Regions from separate parts of the Paenibacillus sp. EC2-1 genome, predicted to be linked through region 2. Evidence: riboswitches for the same ligand, from Rfam matches in the RefSeq annotation. Region 2 holds a riboswitch; each other region holds the start of a gene.
What was found. Region 2 has a riboswitch for thiamine pyrophosphate ahead of ACK8P5_RS21165 (ECF transporter S component). Riboswitches for the same ligand answer to the same signal wherever they lie in the genome.
Positions count from the first base shown of each region.

Region 1: another riboswitch for thiamine pyrophosphate. It lies ahead of tenA (thiaminase II); the one in region 2 lies ahead of ACK8P5_RS21165 (ECF transporter S component).
Region 3: another riboswitch for thiamine pyrophosphate. It lies ahead of ACK8P5_RS25130 (thiazole synthase); the one in region 2 lies ahead of ACK8P5_RS21165 (ECF transporter S component).

Region 1 is NZ_CP186006.1:1,110,693-1,113,972, reverse strand. Features, by position in the region: gene thiD (bifunctional hydroxymethylpyrimidine kinase/phosphomethylpyrimidine kinase) at 1-232, opposite strand, end outside; gene thiM (hydroxyethylthiazole kinase) at 229-1,065, opposite strand; gene tenA (thiaminase II) at 1,109-1,804, opposite strand; TPP riboswitch at 1,945-2,048, opposite strand; gene ACK8P5_RS05215 (hypothetical protein) at 2,112-2,330, opposite strand; gene ACK8P5_RS05210 (sigma factor-like helix-turn-helix DNA-binding protein) at 2,282-2,638, opposite strand; gene ACK8P5_RS05205 (DUF4127 family protein) at 2,969-3,280, shown strand, end outside.
Region 2 is NZ_CP186006.1:4,530,777-4,534,056, forward strand. Features, by position in the region: gene ACK8P5_RS21160 (ABC transporter ATP-binding protein) at 1-681, opposite strand, end outside; gene ACK8P5_RS21165 (ECF transporter S component) at 722-1,351, opposite strand; TPP riboswitch at 1,441-1,554, opposite strand; gene asd (archaetidylserine decarboxylase) at 1,720-2,520, shown strand; gene ACK8P5_RS21175 (SDR family oxidoreductase) at 2,532-3,280, opposite strand, start outside.
Region 3 is NZ_CP186006.1:5,368,034-5,371,313, reverse strand. Features, by position in the region: gene ACK8P5_RS25135 (methyl-accepting chemotaxis protein) at 1-1,378, shown strand, start outside; TPP riboswitch at 1,499-1,606, shown strand; gene ACK8P5_RS25130 (thiazole synthase) at 1,809-2,579, shown strand; gene thiH (2-iminoacetate synthase ThiH) at 2,594-3,280, shown strand, end outside.

The DNA.
Region 1 (3,280 bases), 2.0 Mb from region 2:
CATTCACGCCAAGATCTAGTCCCACTGCCTCTATCTGCTCGGCTACCGCTTCCGGAGGAAGTGGATAAACCCCATGAACACCCAAGGTGTTCTGTACCGTTACCGCAGTAATGGCAGACATGCCGAATACATCAAGCTCTTGAAATGTCTTCAAATCTGCCTGAATACCAGCCCCGCCACCGCTATCTGAGCCTGCAATCGTTAGCGCTCTTGGAATCCTATTACGGGTCATCGTGTATCACCTGTTCCAGCTACCTCTTCTTCTCGGATCGTGGAATATCCTGACAGGGAACCGGGATGCAGCTTCGCTAACTCATCAATAAAAGCAACTTGAAAGCTACCAGGTCCAACATCTGAGGTGAGTTCTGCCGCGCGAGCAGCGGCTGCTCCATAGAAAGCAAGCCCGGCTGCGCCTGATAACATAAGATCCGGCTCTATGGCTGCAAAAGCCCCTAATACAGAAGTTAATAGACAACCCGCTCCGGTTACTTTTGTGAGCAGCTCATGGCCCCCACTTATAACCCGTACGGTCGTACCATCTGTGATGACATCCTCTTCTCCCGTAATGACAACCGTTGTCTTCAACTCCTGTGCTGCTCGAATGGCTAGACTCACATGACTTTCACCCGTACTGCCACCGCCATCCACGCCTTTAATCTCCCGCGATTCGCCGACAAGATGAGCAACTTCGGCCGCATTCCCCCGTACAAGCGAAATCTGAACCTCCTTCAAGATACGCAGCGCTGACTCCGTTCGAAACGTTGTAGCTCCCGCACCTACAGGGTCCAGCAGAACCGGCACCCCATGCGCATTCGCTGAACGACCCGCGATAATCATGGCATCCACCAATTCACGAGACAATGTTCCAATGTTCAGCACCAGCGCCCCTGCGATTTTTGCCATATCGGCAACCTCATCGGGTGAATACGCCATAACAGGGGATGCACCTAACGCATAAAGACCATTTGCCGTAAAATTAGTCACCACCACATTCGTCATATTATGTACAAGCGGTTTATGCTGCTGCACCTTCCCTAATAACTCGGAAACCTCTTTATCTAACATCACACTCATCAGCCTCACTTTGTCGTTATGATGATGGAATACACTAAGAATTCACAGAACAGATCGCCTGCATCTGAACCGGCCACTCTTCCTGACGGTAAGCCATATCCCAGAACAAATACTCTAGCTGACAGCTAAGCATGAAATGCTCAGTCATGCGTGAACGCTCAGCAGCCGTGGCCTCCAAGGCCCAAGCATCTAGTTCATTGCAGAATTTAACGGTCGCACCATCCGCACGGTTACCATAGAATGTAATCCATTCATAGAACGGGTGAGACTCATCTGGATTAACCTCCTTCATCAGCTTTTGCCCAATCTCAAGATACGTCCATGGACAAGGTAGCAGCACCGCCATAATCTCACCCAGACTGCCTTCGTGAGCCACTGTCAACATATGGCGTATATAATGATGCGCTGACGGAGCCAGTGGATACCCCTGCATATCCTCATACCTAACCCCTGCCTCATGACAAAAATTCTGATGTGGATGTACCTCGCTATGTAGAATAAATGATATCTGTTCATTAAATACAGCAATCTCTTCTCTTGTCGTGCATTTAGAAATGGCAATCCCATAAATCCGCATGTATGCATTCAAATATTCATAATCCTGTTTGATATAATGAACCAGCTGTTCCTTCGTTAGCTTACCTTCTGCAATTCCTCTCACAAAGGGATGTTCAAATATGGCCTGAAAAATACCGTCCGCCTGTTGACGGAGCTCTTGTGTGAAACTCATAAGTCTTCCACCTCCAATTTTTTTGAAGAGCAGAAAGTCCCGTAAGAGTAACCACTTTCAGTGGACGCCAAAAAAAGCCGCCCCGAAAGCTGGAGCGGCTTCATCTATTTCAATCATTGCATAAGGATAAGGCAATAATGATATGACCGACTCCACTTTCCTACGCTAGTATGAACTAGATCAGGTTCAAAGGGTCCAAGATACTCTCTTGTCTCAGCCGCCAACGGCTCCCCTAGTGGACTTTCTATTCTATTGTCAATTACTGTACACAGGATTGGGATAGATGTCAAACGAACAAACTCCTAATCTATTCCTCCCCTTCTTTAATATAAGCTAATAGCTCCAACACAATTTCTGCTACCGCATCCTCTTTCGGTAGTTGGATAAATTGACTGGCTCTCACAATATCCTCCTTAAATAAATCGATAAGCTGTATCATCGCATCTGGATCATTATGCTGCGCTGCTTCTAGCAATGCTAGAAACTCACGGTCTGTGATAACTGGTTGATCATTCTTCGTTTCCATCGGTTCACCGCCTGTTGACTTATATTCAGCTCGCGTGCTACTTCGGATTCCGTCTGATCCTGTATGTACAGTTTATAAATAATGATCTTGCCTTGAGGGGGAAGTGTATTTATCAGCTGTTCAACCAACATTCTGTTCTCAGCTTGATCTGTAAAGTTCACTTTCGTATACATGCGTTCAAGATCATAGAAGGTACACTCCCGTCTCTTCAACGTCTTGGCGCGATATTGAATCCTCCAGCCAATCCGGTGGACCTCTCCCTGAACTCGCTCAAAAGCCGTCTGACCTGTATTCAATTCTTCATCCACTCCATTCTGTTAAGTTGCAAAGATAGACTATCATCACCAAAATATAAGAACATTTGTTCTGTTTATTCTATACAATACCACTTTTTATGGTGTTTGTAATGTTGATTTATGAATTTTCTAAGGTCATTTGAAAGTTGTTCTATATAGAAAAATGATTATTTTTCAAAAAAATAATTCTAGTGGTTGTATTTTCTATGTAACAATTACCTATATAGGTGAAGGCACCTAACAATAAAGAAACGAGATGAACTTGGGAAGAGGTTCATATCGATTCTTCACTTCCCTTTTGTATACGGCCTTTCATACTATAAACGAGGGAGTTGTATGGATATGAATATGAAAAAAGTTCTGTATGTACCTTTAGATGATCGACCGGTAAACCTAGATGATGTGATTGTTCAAGGAAGATCCGCTGGCATTGAAGTGATTACGCCATGCTTGGAGGATATCAAGAACCGAATGGACTCTCAGAAGACCGATTCAGACAATACACTCCTAAGCACATCTTCGCCTACATTCGGTAACACAACCAACATTCGCAAGTTCATTCTCGATCATGCAGCAGAGGTTGATGGCTTTATTATCTCAGCAGATATGCTCGCGTATGGAGGACTCATTGGGAGCAGAAGATTACGTACCCAC
Region 2 (3,280 bases):
CTGATAAGCTGTAAACATATACTCTGGTCTACCTTCACCGAGGATCAGTCCACTAGGTCCAAACAGCACCACACGGTCAACATACTCCACCATCTCCTCAATCCGGTGCTCAACAATAATGAGCGTTCGCCCGTCTGAAACAGATTTTACGGCTTCCCATATCTGTTCTCTTCCCTCTGGGTCCAGCAGTGCAGAAGGCTCATCTAGAAACAGCACATCCGGCTGAAGAAGCAGAGCAGATGCGAGTGCAAGCCGCTGCTTCATTCCCTGAGAGAGATGACTGATAGGCATATGAAGGTCATCCAGCTGCAGGCCAACCTTACCTAGAACCTCTTTCATCCGAGCAAGCATATCTTCCTGCGGAACACTGAGATTTTCCAGCACAAAAGCCAATTCCTCGTCCACATACGGCATACAAAATTGTGTATCCGGGTCCTGAAACACATACGCCCACGAAGAGGGAATCTGCTGTCCCGCGCATTTCATAGGCACTTCTATTGCATTCGGAATCATGCCACTAAGCACCTGAAGCAGTGTCGATTTACCACATCCACTCGGTCCTAGGAGAAGCACCTTTTCTCCTTTTTTCGCTGCAAATGATACATCCTTAAACGTCAGCTGACTCTCGCCCGGAAACTTCAACCGCAAGTCTTCCACATAAACCGTACAAGGTGCATTCATTACCTCATCACCCTGCACCAGATGTTGATCCAGTGTGTTCTCATACATGCTGAGGATCATCCAAATCTTCATAGTCCTTAGCTGAAACCGGACGAAGCAGTGAGGTTACTCCTGTTCGTTCCAATGCTTTTGCCAAGACATACATGAGATATCCTGCAATCAGGGCCCCGCTAATAACACGCATGCTGTACTTGGCAATGAATAGCCACCAAGCATAGTCATCTGTATACGCTAAATAGAAATCCATAAACATCGAACCAACCGCAGATACTCCCCCGGCAAGAGCAACGACCCAGACCGAATACTTTTTATAGCGAAAAGCCGCAAATACGAGTTCTGCCCCCAAACCTTGGATTAATCCGTATAACAGCAAGTTAAGACCCCATCCACTTCCGAATAACACCTCCACATGAGCAGCTGCAAGCTCTGCTACAAGCGCTACACCAGGCTTACGAATCAGTAGAAAAGCAAGAGTAGCCGCAGCGAACCACATTCCATACAGCAACTCATCTGCTTCAAAAAACAACGGTTTAAACAGGTTATACACCGAGCCCCAAAAGTGGTACACCACACCAATCACAAGCGATACCAGAACGGTAACCAAAATATCACTCAATCTTAGTCCTTTTCTGACAGGTGTATTCAACTTTTCTTGAGTACTGGATTGCATCACAACTTCCCCTCTCTTACTTAAGATCTTTATCAGAGCACAACAAAAAACCGTCTGGAAACATGCGCAGACGGAAAGAAGGCCCTATGGATTGAGGGTCGGATATTCTCTACGCTGGCATTACCCAGTTCAGATTAACGGTCAGCAGCGGAATAATGTCTGCAGTCTCAGCCTGATTCACTCAAGCCCCCGTATTCCCTATTCGATTTTAAGCTGACTTAAAAATACACACGATCTCCAAAATTTGCAAGTCCCTTTTTTACAAATTCCCCTTTTTATTGATTTAACCCCTGTTCTATGTCAATATAATTCAGAGTGCGGATGGTTTGATCCGCCCATTGTTAATGCATGAGTAAAAGGAGAATCACATGGCTAAACAATTACTGAGGCTGATGACAGAACTATCTTCCCGTAAGTGGGTATCCCGGATCATGGGAGGCTTTTCCCACAGCAGATTGAGCCGTTATCTGATACCAACGTTTATACGAATATATCAAATCCCCGCCCATGAAGCGGAAAAAGAAATCCATGAATACCGTTCACTGAACGAATTCTTCTCCCGTCGATTGAAGATGGGGATGCGTGCAATCGATGAAACGGCCAGTGCAATGACCAGCCCTGTAGACGGAGTCATTACCGGTATGGGTCCTATTCATTCCGGTACCATCCTAAACGTCAAAGGCCAAGATTATACGATCGGCGATCTGCTTGCTAATTCCCCGCGAATGGAGAATTATACGAACGGTTATGTATTCGTGCTATATCTAAGCCCTACCGACTATCACCGGATTCACTCTCCTGTAACCGGGAAAAAGGCGGAAAGTGAGCATCTCCGTGGTAAGGTATACCCGGTGAATGATTTTGCGATGACGAACATCCGATCCGTCCTTAGCCGTAATGAAAGACTCATAACCTACATCACTCACGAGCATGGCGAAGTCGCTGTTGTTAAAGTCGGTGCGATGAACGTCAGCAGTATTAAATATGCCGATCCATCCGTAAGTGAATGGCGTAACGGTGACGATCTGGCCTACTTTGAATTTGGTTCTACCGTTGTTCTTCTAACAGAGAATGGTACGTTCACGCCTCGTGGTGACCTAACGGTCGGAGATAAGGTGAAGATGGGCGCACTTCTAGGTCTTCTTCATAAGCCGTCAAAAGAATCATAGAACTCGCTTGCCTATTTATTAAGCGTTCTTAGTACGATATGCCGAAACAACCGGTAAGGCAGTAACAACTTAGCTACAATAGTCATCCGTGTTCCAAAAGGGACTCTGTACCTGAACTTTGGGGAAGCGCTTCGAGCGATTTCCCCAACCAGTCGGGCAACTTCCTGCGGATCACCGCTTTTTTCAGCAGTTGTTCTGGAGAAATCCAGCACATTATTCAGCATTTTATGGTAAGGAGATCCAGCCTCCGCTTTTATATCGCTAAACCCTTTGCCCCAGATTGGTGTTCCGTATGCTCCTGGCTCAATCAGCACCACATCCATTCCGAGCGGCTGAAGCTCTAGTGAAAGACATTCAGCCATTCCCTCCACAGCAAACTTAGAAGAAGCGTATGGTCCATACCCAGGGAATCCGACGACTCCACTTATACTACTCATGAAGATAATTCTAGATTTTGGAGTTTTGCGCATGAGTGGCAGAGCTGTTTGAGTTACAGAGACGGTTCCGAAGAAGTTCACATCCATCTGTTTCCGCCATGCATCAAGCGATACCTCTTCTACAAATCCACCCACCGCTTCTCCTGCATTATTCACAAGAAGGTCCAGACGCCCCCAGCGATTATGAATCTCTGAAACAGCTTGCTCGATCAATTCCGGCTTACACACATCCAGTCTGACCACATGAATTCGAGATTCCAATCCCGCTTCTATAGCAGAAGTCATCAGCATCTTCGAAGCCTCTACCCTTCTCATCCCTGCTA
Region 3 (3,280 bases), 840 kb from region 2:
GAGCTTGCAAGAACTGGATCAAGGAAACCAAGAGTTTAAAGAAAAGTATGATGAATTGATACAAATGATCCAATCGAAGAAATCATCTGATCAGATATTGGATTATTTTATTGCAGAAGTATTTCCACGTGGTATAGAACTGGACCCGATGGCTGAGAATCTGGCAAACGAACAGTTAAATGCAATGAAGGAAGCAAGTGAGGAAAGTACACAGCTTGTAAATCATGCCGTTACCAATGTGGCTGTAGTTAGTATTTTTGCTTTTGTTTTTGCTGTATTGTTCGGTTATATTTGTTCACGAATGATATCAAAACCGATAGTAACTATAGCAAAAGCTGTAGAGGAAATTGCGTTAGGTAACTTAACAGTAGAAGATATCAAGTTGAAGAATAAAGATGAAATCGGAGTATTGGCTCGTTCATTTAATCAGATGAAAGATAACCTCCAGAGATTAGTGCACAAGATTCGCATTAGTTCGGAGCATGTAGCATCTTCCTCCGAGGAGCTTACCGCAAGTTCAGAGCAATCCAGCAAGGCATCCGAAGCGATATCGATGACGATTCAAGAAGTATCCACAAATGCGGAAATGCAATCTCGAAATGTAGATGATAGTCTCCAGGCTATTCACGAAATGTCCTCTGGCGTACAGCAAATTGCTTCAAATGCACAAATGACATCATCTCTTACGATAGCAACGGCTCAAAAAGCTTTAGAGGGTAATCAGTCTATCCAGTCAACCGTTAGCCAGATGGATTCGATACAAAACACGATGCATCATTTAGCTAATGCTGTAACAGAGATGCAGGAGCAATCGAAAGAAATTGAAATGATTGTTGATGTAATAACAGAAATCTCAGCTCAAACGAATCTGCTATCACTAAATGCGGCTATAGAAGCTGCCAGAGCAGGAGAACAAGGACGAGGTTTTGCAGTGGTTGCAGGGGAGGTTCGAAAGTTAGCGGAACAATCTTCCCAGTCGGCTGGGCAAATTGCAGAGTTAGTTACAACGATTAATCAGCGTACATTCCAACTGGTAGAGAAGACGGAAGTTGGAGTGAGGGAAGTTAGTGATGGAATTCAAGTCGCACATTCTGCGGGTCAACTATTCGAGTTCATAAAAAATGATATCGATGAGGTCTCTAATCAGATTCAGGAGATATCGACCGCTTCACAGCAGATCTCTATGAATACAGAACAAGTCGTAGATGCGATTGGGTTCATATCAGAGGGCTCCAAAACCGTTGCAGCAGAATCACAGAACTTAGCGGCATCGACGCAGGAGCAACTGGCTTCTATGGAGGAAATTACATCCTCTGCATCATCGTTATCTAATATGTCAGAAGAGCTGCACAATTTAATTGAAAAATTTAAAATTTAAAATGAACCATCGCTGTTCAGTATGAAACACAAGGTTGACGTCACAAAAGGGTAATGTTACCATTACCCTAATTTCATAAAGAGTAAGCTCTATGTGTTGCATTCACGCATTGCTTACTTGGAAGTCCACTAGGGGCGCCTGTTATAGGCTGAGATAAAGCGATTTCGCTTTGGTCCCTTTGCACCTGATCTGGGTCATGCCAGCGTAGGAAAGTGGTAACGAATTCAATCTTTGTGTGTTCATGAATTCAGAACCGTTCTGTGCTGGAACGGTTCTTTATGTATTTAACCGTTCCTCCATTAGAACCGGGCTCTATTCATCTACCCCCTAGTGACTTCCTTATATGACATAAGGAGGTCTTTTTTGTGCTCAATTAATGAGGGAATGGAAGGGCGTAATCATCGATCACACACGAACTAGGAGGAGAACAATGGAGAATATACTTGAGATTGGCGGCGTAAAGCTGACCAACCGACTATTGGTAGGAACGGGGAAATATGCAGACCACAAAGAGATGAACGCAGCCATTACGGCTTCTGGGACACAGGTCGTTACCGTTGCTGTAAGAAGAGTAGATCTGGACGGTTCCGAGGAGAACATTCTGAATGACATTCCTGACAATGTACAGTTAATGCCCAATACTTCGGGGGCAAGAACGGCGGATGAGGCTATACGTATTGCAAGATTAGCAAGAGCATGCGGGATGAGCAATTGGATTAAGATTGAGGTTATCTCGGATCAGAAATACTTGCTTCCGGATAATGCGGAGACGATTAAAGCAACGGAGGTGCTAGCTAAAGAAGGCTTCGTTGTTCTTCCTTACATGAGCCCTGACCTCATGGCAGCTAAAGCCTTGGTGAATGCAGGTGCTGCTGCTGTAATGCCGCTCGGAGCGCCAATTGGCACAAACCGAGGCATCCGAATGAAAGAGATGATCCAGATTCTAATAGATGAGATTTCTGTTCCTATTATCGTGGATGCAGGGATCGGTAAGCCATCCGAGGCAGCGGAGGCAATGGAGATGGGAGCAGATGCGGTATTGGTCAATACGGCGATTGCTACAGCGAAAGATCCGGTTGGTATGGCGCAAGCTTTTGACTTGGCCGTGAAGTCTGGGCGCATGGGGTACCTGGCAGGACTTGGACGGATGCTAAGTAGCAGAGCAGAGGCCTCGTCCATTCTAACTGGATTTTTGGACTAAGAGGGAGAGATGAAATGAGCTTTTATGATATATACACCCAAGTCAAAGAGTGGCCGTTCGAGCGTTTCACGCAGGCTGTAAGTAACAAGGATGTAGAGAGAGTTTTAGGGAAGGATCGGCTAACCAATGAGGATTATTTGACGTTATTGTCTCCTGCGGCAGAACCTTATATAGAAATCATGGCACAACAAGCACATGAGCGAACCGTACAGCATTTTGGCCGAATCATTCAATTATATCAGCCTCTTTATTTGAGCGATTACTGTGTGAATACTTGTAAGTATTGCAGCTTCAGTATAGATAACGAGTTCCCAAGGCGTAAGCTGACGATGCTCGAGGTGGAGCAAGAAGCTAGGGCAATAAAGGCTAAAGGAATAAAGCAGATCATTCTGTTAACAGGGGAATCTCGCATTCATTCTTCAGTACAATATTTGAAGGACTGTGTGGATGTATTAAAGCATCATTTTGCTTCTATTGCGATTGAAATTCAGCCGCTGGATGTGCCGGATTATCAGGAACTCGTGAATGCAGGAATTGACGGTCTCACTGTATATCAAGAGGTTTATGACGAAGAGATCTATAAGGATATACATGTTAAAGGACCGAAACGAAACTATCGTTATCGCCTGGATGCACCGGAGAGAGGATGCCAGGCAGGGATGCGAGCAGTTAATATCGGAGCACTACTCGGGCTAAGCGAT